Regions from separate parts of the Streptomyces sp. NPDC091972 genome, predicted to be linked through region 1. Evidence: riboswitches for the same ligand, from Rfam matches in the RefSeq annotation. Region 1 holds a riboswitch; the other holds the start of a gene.
What was found. Region 1 has a riboswitch for thiamine pyrophosphate ahead of thiC (phosphomethylpyrimidine synthase ThiC). Riboswitches for the same ligand answer to the same signal wherever they lie in the genome.

Region 1 (4,685 bases):
TGCTCGCCACGTACGGCGGCAGCCGCATCGTCCACGGCCACAGCCCGATCCCCTATCTGCTCGGCGAAGTGGGCTCGGAGGACGACAAGGAGGAATCCGGTCCGCTCGTCGAGGGACCGCACGTCTACGCCGACGGACTGGCCATCGCCATGGACGGCGGAGTGACCATGGCCGGAAAACTGCTGGTCCAGCAACTGCCCCTGGATATCTGAACCTTCACCGGGCAGACCTTCCCCCAGGACGGACCGACCGTCTGCCGCGCAGGCCAGAGGCCAATTTCTGGAAACCCCCTGTCACCCTGTGCCGAGACCGCTCTACCATCTGCTTATCCGTAGCAGGCTCCCCTCCGTTTCTGCCCGACGGCTCGTTGGCATGCGAGCCCCAAGCCCTACGGAGCATCGGGGGATGCACATGAACAGCGTTCCGCAGCACCTGCACAGCGAGGACCGCCAGGACTACGAGCGGATCCTCGATGAGGCGCTGCGCTCCGCACCACACCGTCCCGAACTGGCCGCGGTCGGACAGCGGCTGAATCCCGAACAGCTGCGCACCATGGCGCTCAACGCGACCGCGCTCATCACGGCGGCCGCGGCGACCGAGTACCAGCACTACGTGAAGGTCCGCGAGGAACAGCGCCGCCCCGCGACGCCGTCCAGCCTGTCGTCCGCGCACGAACCCGGTCCCGCCGACTCGGGCACGGGTGCGATGGGGCTCGCCACCACCATGGGAGAGGTCGCCGAGACCGCCGGTGCGGGCGCCGTCGCCGTCGCCGCCGTCCTGACGCCCGTCCTCGCCGGAACAGCCGCGGCGATCTTCCTGCTCGTGGGCTACATACTCCAGATGCTCAGCCCCCCGCCGGCGTTCGCCCACGCCATGATCACCATCGGATGGGTCTTCGGCGCCCTGACCGCGGCCGCGATCCTTGTCGCCGCCGTCGGTCTGCTGATCACCGCACTGCGCAACCGGCCCTCGCCGGACGCGGGGTACGGCGAACTGAGCGAGGAGGTGGCACGGGCCAGAGACGCCTGGCGCGAAGCCCTGCTGGAACGTGGCCTCCTCCCCTTCCTCAGGGAGGCCCTGGCCGATCCCGGCACCGCCGCCGCACTGCATCACACGGCACCGCCCGCACCGACCAGCCGGATGCCCAGCCTCGGCTACGACCGCCCGGGCTTCAGCAGTCCGGACGACGGGGCCTCCGGTGCCCGCCCGAGCTTCACCAGCCCGGACTACACCAGCCCGGACTTCGGGGGGCCGGAACACCAGCCGGAGTGACACCCGGCACCGCCCCTCGGCTTGCGCCCCCACCACGGGGAGCGCAAGCCGAAGACCCGGCCGCGGGCCGCCCGCCGACGGTCCGCCTCCGTCAGTCGGCGATCGGCAGATAGACGCGGTTGCCCGCCGCCGCGAACTCCTTCGACTTCTGGGCCATGCCCTCCTCGATCTCCTCCTGGCTGTCGCCGTGACGGCGGCGGATGTCCTGGGAGATCTTCATCGAGCAGAACTTCGGCCCGCACATGGAGCAGAAGTGAGCCGTCTTGGCCGGCTCGGCCGGGAGGGTCTCGTCGTGGAACTCCCGGGCCGTGTCGGGGTCGAGGGCCAGGTTGAACTGGTCCTCCCAGCGGAACTCGAAGCGGGCGTCGGAGAGGGCGTCGTCCCACTCCTGGGCGCCCGGGTGCCCCTTGGCGAGGTCGGCCGCGTGGGCGGCGATCTTGTAGGTGATGACCCCCGTCTTGACGTCGTCCCTATTGGGCAGGCCCAGGTGCTCCTTGGGCGTGACGTAGCAGAGCATCGCGGTGCCCCACCAGGCGATCATCGCGGCACCGATGCCGGAGGTGATGTGGTCGTAGGCCGGCGCGACGTCGGTGGTCAGCGGGCCGAGCGTATAGAACGGAGCTTCATCGCAGATCTCCTGCTGAAGGTCGATGTTCTCCTTGATCTTGTGCATCGGGACGTGTCCCGGGCCCTCGATCATGGTCTGTACGTTGAAACGCTTCGCGATCCGGTTGAGTTCCCCGAGCGTGCGCAACTCCGCGAACTGCGCCTCGTCGTTGGCGTCCGCGATCGAGCCGGGCCGGAGGCCGTCGCCTAGCGAGTACGTGACGTCGTAGGTGGCGAGGATCTCGCACAGCTCCTCGAAGTTCTCGTACAGGAACGACTCCTTGTGGTGCGCCAGGCACCACGCCGCCATGATCGAGCCCCCGCGCGAGACGATGCCCGTCTTGCGGTTCGCGGTCAGCGGTACGTACGGCAGGCGCACGCCCGCGTGGACCGTCATGTAGTCCACACCCTGCTCGGCCTGCTCGATCACCGTGTCCTTGTAGATCTCCCAGGTCAGCTCCTCGGCACGGCCGTCGACCTTCTCCAGCGCCTGGTAGAGCGGCACCGTGCCGATGGGGACGGGGGAGTTGCGCAGCACCCACTCGCGAGTGGTGTGGATGTTGCGGCCGGTGGACAGGTCCATGACCGTGTCGGCGCCCCATCGGGTCGCCCAGGTCATCTTCTCGACCTCCTCCTCGATGGAGGACGTCACGGCCGAGTTGCCGATGTTGGCGTTGACCTTCACCAGGAAACGCTTGCCGATGATCATCGGCTCGATCTCCGGGTGGTTGACGTTCGCTGGCAGGACCGCGCGTCCCGCCGCGATCTCCTCGCGGACGACCTCGGGCTCGACGTTCTCCCGGATGGCGACGTACTCCATCTCGGGGGTGATCTCGCCGCGGCGGGCGTACGCGAGCTGGGTGACCGCCTGGCCGTCACGGCTGCGGCGCGGCTGGCGCGACCGCCCCGGGAAGACCGCGTCGAGGTTGCGGAGGCCGCCCCGGGGTGAGGTGTGCTTGATCCCGTCGTCCTCGGGCCGCACGGGTCGACCCTCGTACTCCTCGGTGTCCCCGCGGGCGATGATCCAGTTCTCCCGCAGCGGCGCGAGGCCCCGGCGGACGTCCGTGTCGGTGAGCGGATCGGTGTACGGGCCCGACGTGTCGTACAGCGTGACCGACTGCCCGTTGGTGAGGTGCACCTGGCGGACCGGCACCCGCAGATCGGGGCGCGAGCCCTCGATGTACGCCTTGTGCCAGCCGATGGACTTCCCGGCCTCCGTGTCGAGCTGGTCGGAGGCAGGCGTGCGCGCGTCCTTGATGGTCATGAGACCTACTCCCTACGCCGGCATTACCCGGTAACAGGTTCGGCGGTCGACGCAGCCATTTCCGTCCGCCGACGTTTCGTGGGGAACGTCACTTGCTTGAAATGAAGTTCCACGTGAAACATCGCTGGGACGGAGGTCAGCGCCCTCTCAGCCCGGTGCTCCGAGCTCCCGCGTGTACAAAGGTGGCTCCACGCTAGCGTCAATTCGGGCGCGGTGAACAGAGGGCCCCTGTCGTTCTTGCGATGATCGGTCGGTGACCACGACGCATCAGTCCCCTTACCCGCCTCCCGAGCCGCCGCGTCGGCCCGGCTCCGGAAACGGCCCTGGGCACGGGCCGGGACATGGACCTGAGCACGGGCCCGGGCATGGTCCTGGCACTGGCTCCCGTGGCAGTTTCGGAGGCGCTGAGGGCAGCGGAGCCAGCGGCGGCAGCGGCAGCGGCAGCGGCAGCGGCAGCGGCAGCGGCGGAACGGCCGGGGCCGGTGGCTGGCACGAGCATGAGCATGAGCATGAGCGTGGTGGCGGGCAGGGCGGCAGTCAGGGGCGGGGTTACGGCCAGGGGCAGGGTTACGGCCAGGGTCAGGGGCAGAGTCACGGTCAGCGTCCGGGTGCGGCTTTTGGCGGCCAGGGCAGTGGTGGGGCTGGTGGCGGACACGGGCAGGGTCCCGGAGACACGCACGGGTACGGTCCGGGGGCAGGACGCGGTTACGTTCCAGGGGGCGGGCGCGGGCCCGGTGACGGGCACGGGTCGGGCGACGGACACGGTTCGGTCGACGGACACGGGAGTGGACCCGGTTCCGGTGGTGGCGGGCACGGTCACTCGCACAGTCACAGTCATGGACCGGCGGCTCCCGTCTCCAAGCACCTGCGCAAGGTCATCGCGGCGATCCTCATCCCGTTCGGCATGGCAGTGGTGGTGGGGCTTGTTGTGCTCTGGCCCGGAGGCGCCCCGGCACACGAACGCACCGGAGTCGGATTCGACCGGCAGACGCAGCAGGCCACCGTCAGCAAGGTCGTCAGCGTCGACTGCAAGTCGGTGAACGCCTCAGGGGAGACCCCGACCGGGGACACCTCCACCGCCGAGGGCTCCTCCGCAGAGCAACAGGCGAACGGCACCTGCAAGAAGGCCACGATCCGGGTCGACACCGGCAAGGACAAGGGCCGCACCTTCACGGAGATCGTCCAGCCGGACCAGTCCCGGCAGTTGCACGAGGGCCAGAAGGTCGTGGTCGCGTACGAGCCCTCCGCGCCCAGGGACTTGCAGTACTCGGTGACCGACGTGAGCCGCCGCTTCCCGATGGGGCTGCTCGCCGGCGTCTTCGCGCTCGCCGTCGTGGTCGTCGGGCGGCTGCGCGGGGTCATGGCGCTGGTCGCGCTGGCCATCAGCTTCATGGTGCTGAACTTCTTCATCCTGCCCGCGATCCTCCAGGGCTCGAACCCGCTGCTCGTGGCGGTGATCGGGTCGAGCGCCATCATGCTGATCGCCCTCTACATGTGCCACGGCCTGTCGGCGCGTACCTCCGTGGCGGTACTGGGGACGCTC
Region 2 (4,685 bases), on a different contig from region 1:
CGGCGGTACTGCAGCTGACCTGTGACGGAGGTCGCACCTGCCCGTGTCCCAAGTCGAACGCGTGTTCAGAATGCTGGGCGTTCCGGATCCAGTACGGCCCTGCCCTCCACGGGGGACGACGCCTCGGCGAAATGCCGCCGCGGGATCCGCCCCGCCCGGTACGCCAGCCGCCCCGCCTCCACCCCGTGCCGCATCGCGTGCGCCATCAGCTCCGGCTCCTGCGCCCGGGTCACCGCCGAGGCGAGCATCACACCCGCGCAGCCCAGTTCCATCGCCAGGGCCGCGTCCGAGGCCGTGCCCGCCCCCGCGTCCAGGATCACCGGCACGCGCGCGTGCTCGACGATCAGCTGGAAGTTGTGCGGGTTGCGGATGCCGAGGCCCGAGCCGATCGGTGAGCCCAGCGGCATGATCGCCGCGCAGCCCACGTCCTCCAGCTTCCGGGCCAGCACCGGGTCGTCGTTCGTGTACGGCAGCACGGTGAAACCGTCGTCCACCAGCGTCTCCGCCGCGTCCAGCAGCTCGACGGGGTCCGGCAGAAGCGTGCGCTCGTCGGCGATGACCTCCAGCTTGACCAGGTCGGTGCCGAGCGCCTCGCGCGCGAGACGGGCCGTCAGGACGGCCTCCCCGGCGGTGAAGCAGCCCGCGGTGTTGGGGAGCACCCGGATGCCGAGCCTCTCCAGCACGGACAGCACCGAGCCGTGCACCGAGGGGTTCACGCGCCGCATCGCGACCGTCGTCAGCTCGGTGCCGGAGGCGACCAGCGCCCGCTCCAGGACGTCCAGGCTGGGCGCCCCGCCCGTGCCCATGATCAGCCGGGACGAGAAGGGCGTACCGCCGATGACGAAGGGATCGTCGGCCATGGGTCAGCCTCCTTGGACGGCGGTGAGGACTTCCACGCGGTCTCCCTCGGCGAGGGACGTCGAGGGCCACTCGGCGCGCGGGACGACGGTCTCGTTGAGCGCGGCGGCCACCCCGGAGGGCGCCGGCGTCAGCGTGCGTACGACGGTGTCGAGAGCCGTGCCGGGAGCGAACTCCCGCGGCTCCCCGTTGACGGAGATGTTCATGCTGGCTGCTCCACGGACTCCAGGAAACGCCTCGGGGTGAACGGGCGGGCCACCTCCGGCAGTTCACCGGTGGTCAGCGCGTGCGCCAGCGCGTCCCCGGTGACCGGCGTCAGCAGCACGCCGTTGCGGTAGTGCCCGGTGGCCAGCAGGAGGCCGGGCAGCTCCGTCGGGCCGAGCAGCGGGGCGTTGTCCGGGGAGCCCGGGCGCAGTCCCGCGCGGGTCTCCGTCAGCGGCAGTTCGGTGATGCCGGGGACGAGTTCGTGCGCGTCCCGCAACAGCTCGTACACCCCGCCCGCGGTCACCGTGGTGTCCCAGCCCAGCTCCTCGCTGGTCGCGCCGATCACCAGCTCACCGCTCTCGCGCGGCACCAGGTAGACCTGGCTGCCGCGCACCACCGCCCGCACGGTACGGCTCAGGAAGGGCGCGTGGCGCGGCGGCACGGTCAGGCGCAGCACCTGCCCCTTCACGGGCCGCACGGGCGGCAGGAGGGCCTCGGGGACCCCTTCCAGGCGGCCGCTGAGGCTTCCGGCGGCGAGCACCACCTGGTCCGCCGCCAGTTCCTCGCCGTCGGTCGTGACGGCCCCGGCCGCCCGGTCCCGCACCACCTGGAGGGACCGGGCCCATGCCCGGTGGAACACCACGCCGGCGCGCTCGCACGCGGCCAGCAACGCGCGCGTGAGGCGGCGCGGATCGATCTGGTGGTCTCCGTCCACCCGCAGCCCGCCCCGCACCCCTGGCGCGAGCATCGGTTCCAGGCGCCGGCACTCCCGGCCCGACAGCCACTCCGACTCCAGCCCCGACTGCCGCTGGAGGGCGTGCAGTTCGCGCAGGTGGGCGCGGTCGTCGGCGTCCAGAGCCACGGCGAGCGTGCCGCACCGCCGGTAACCGAGGTCGTGTCCGGTCAGCTCGGTGAGCTCGGCCGCGAAGTCGGGATACCGGGCGGCGGAGGCGAGGTTCAGGCCCAGCAGGGTCTGCTCGCCGTAGTGCAGTTCGGTGACCGCGGCCAGCATCCCGGCGGCCACCTGGGCGGCCCCGCCGCCCGGTTCGGGGTCCACGACGGCGGTGGCGAACCCGCGCTGCGCGGCCCGCCAGGCCGTGACCAGGCCGATGATGCCGCCCCCGATGACGAGGACGTCTGACGTACGTGAGGACATGGGCGTCCAGCCCCTCCCTTCGCCGGCATGACCCGGATCAGGTTCGTACGGTCGGAGGCCGCCAGCCTCCCTCTCAGCCCGGTGCGTCCGGGCTCCCGCGAGTGCTCTACGTTGGCCACCCTAGCCCGTGCCCGTGCGCCTCTGTAAGGGAGCCTTCCACCATGCCCCGCTCACTCGACGGTCTCGTCCTCGCCCCGGTGGCCGATCAGGCCCCGGGCCAGGTGGGTACGCGGACCCGGTTCGCCTACCACGAGAAGGACGGGGAGATCTGGGCCGAGTACGCGGGCGGCGACGTCGTCCGCGGGCATCTCGTCGGCACGCGCGCGGGGGACCGTCTCGACTTCCGGTACGTCCAGCTCAAGCAGGACGGGACGACCTCCTCCGGGCACTGCGTCTCGACGGTGGTGGAGCTCCCCGACGGCCGGGTGCGGCTGGAGGAGACGTGGGAGTGGGAGTCGCAGCCGGGCAGCGGGACGAGCGTTGTGGAGCAGGTCACTGCGCACGACTCCTGACTGACTGATTGTCAGCTGGCTATGGTGATCAAATGAGCGAGCGGACGCAGGCGCAACGGCGGGTGGTCGTGGTCGGCGCGGGCATGGCGGGGGTCCAGACCGCGGTCGCCCTGCGCGAACAGGGCTTCACGGGCACCGTCACCTTGATCGGCGCGGAACCCCATCAGCCCTACGACCGGCCGCCGCTCTCCAAGGCCGTACTGCTGGGCAAGGCCGAGGGCTCCGCCTTCGACGTCGACTTCGAGGCTCTCGGCATCGAACTGCTGCTCGGCCGCGAGGTGCTGGGCGTCCGCCCCGAGGTGCACGAACTGGACACCGAGGCCGGGCCCTTCCCGTATGACGTCCTGGTCCTCGCCACCGGTGCCGAACCGATCCGGCTGCCCGGCACGGAGGGTGTGCCGGGCGTGCACGTGCTGCGCACCCTGGACGACGCCGAGCGACTGCGCCCGGTGCTCGCCCGGCAGCACGACATCGTGGTCGTCGGGGCGGGCTGGATCGGCGCCGAGTTCGCCACCGCCGCGCGCGAGGCGGGTTGCGCGGTGACGGTCGTGGAGGCCGCCGACCGGCCCCTCGCGGGCGCGCTCCCCGCCGAGGTGGCCGCGCCGATGACCTCCTGGTACGCCGACGCGGGCGCCGAGCTGCGCACCCGCGCGCGCGTGCAGCGTGTCGAGCCGGGCGCGGTCGTCCTGGACGACGGCTCCCGGGTGGCCGCGGGCGCGGTCGTGGTCGGTATCGGCGCCCGGCCGGCCACGGGCTGGCTGGCCGGTTCGGGCATCGAGCTCGGCGCCCACGGAGAGGTCGTCGCCGACGACCGTCTGCGCACCTCCGCTCCGGACGTCTACGCCGTCGGCGACTGCGCCTCCTTCCCCTCGGGGAGGTACGGCGAGCGCCTGCTCGTGCACCACTGGGACAACGCCCTCCAGGGCCCCCGCACGGTGGCCGCCGACATCGTCGGCGAGACGCCCACGGTGTACGACCCGGTGCCGTACTTCTGGTCCGAGCAGTTCGGCCGCTTCGTCCAGTACGCGGGCCACCACGCGTCCGCCGACACCACCCTGTGGCGCGGCGAACCGTCCGGCCCGGCCTGGACGGTCTGCTGGCTGCGGGAGAACCGCCTGGTGGCCCTGCTGGCGGTGGGCCGCCCCCGCGACCTGGCCCAGGGCCGCCGCCTCATCGAGGCCGGCACGGAGATGGACCCGGAGCTGCTGGCGGACCCGGCGAGGCCCCTGAAGGCAGCGACGGCGTAAGGGGGCGGCGCGGGCCACGGGCTCCGCCGAGAGCCGCCGCCCTGCGCCTGCCGGCGCCGGCAGGCCGGGAGCTGCCCTGGTTCGGGCACGTGGGTGGTTGTGCGGGCTGCGGGCGGGTGGCTGGACCCGCCTGCCGCATCCGGCTTGGGACTGGTTGTGGGGGCGGGACCGTGTGGTCCTGGGGGGCGGTCTTTGCCGGGTCCTGAGGGGGCGCGGGTGGCGGCGTGGCCGACGGGTGGATGACCGGGGCCGCCTGCCGGGCTTGGCCGGAGGCCTTGTGGTCCGGGGCCCGTCCGGATTCGGCCGCCGGGCCTGTGGGTGGGGGGTGGGGGTTTGACCCGGTTCCGGCGACCCGTGCTCCGAGTCCTGTGGGGCGGGAGCTGTCTGGTTTCGTCCACAAGGGCCCGACTGGACCGGTGAGCGGGGTCCGGCCGGGATCTGCCTGCTCCCGGCGGCGAGGGCCGACCCGACCCCGACGGCCGGATCCGCCTGGTTCCGTGGCTTCCGTGCCCGGTGACCACGCCCCGTTCCCCCGGTGAGGCGCCCCGGCTTCCGACTGTCAGTGCGGGATGGCACGCTTAATCCCGTGACCGAGATTGACGCAAAGATCGATGCTCTCGTCCCCGCCTGGCTCACCCTCCCCGACATCGCAGAGATGCTCGACGTCGAGGTGACGCGTGTGCGGCAGCTGGTCAAGGAGGGCCAGCT

Region 2: another riboswitch for thiamine pyrophosphate. It lies ahead of thiO (glycine oxidase ThiO); the one in region 1 lies ahead of thiC (phosphomethylpyrimidine synthase ThiC).

The regions. Positions count from the first base shown of each region.
Region 1 is NZ_JBIVSV010000005.1:99,117-103,801, forward strand. It holds gene ACIQJT_RS16235 (metallophosphoesterase) at 1-212, shown strand, start outside; gene ACIQJT_RS16240 (hypothetical protein) at 406-1,272, shown strand; gene thiC (phosphomethylpyrimidine synthase ThiC) at 1,364-3,142, opposite strand; TPP riboswitch at 3,135-3,324, opposite strand; gene ACIQJT_RS16250 (YibE/F family protein) at 4,047-4,685, shown strand, end outside.
Region 2 is NZ_JBIVSV010000004.1:403,209-407,893, reverse strand. It holds gene ACIQJT_RS14405 (thiazole synthase) at 66-860, opposite strand; gene thiS (sulfur carrier protein ThiS) at 864-1,064, opposite strand; gene thiO (glycine oxidase ThiO) at 1,061-2,218, opposite strand; TPP riboswitch at 2,216-2,327, opposite strand; gene ACIQJT_RS14390 (hypothetical protein) at 2,380-2,730, shown strand; gene ACIQJT_RS14385 (NAD(P)/FAD-dependent oxidoreductase) at 2,763-3,977, shown strand; gene ACIQJT_RS14380 (Rv2175c family DNA-binding protein) at 4,564-4,685, shown strand, end outside.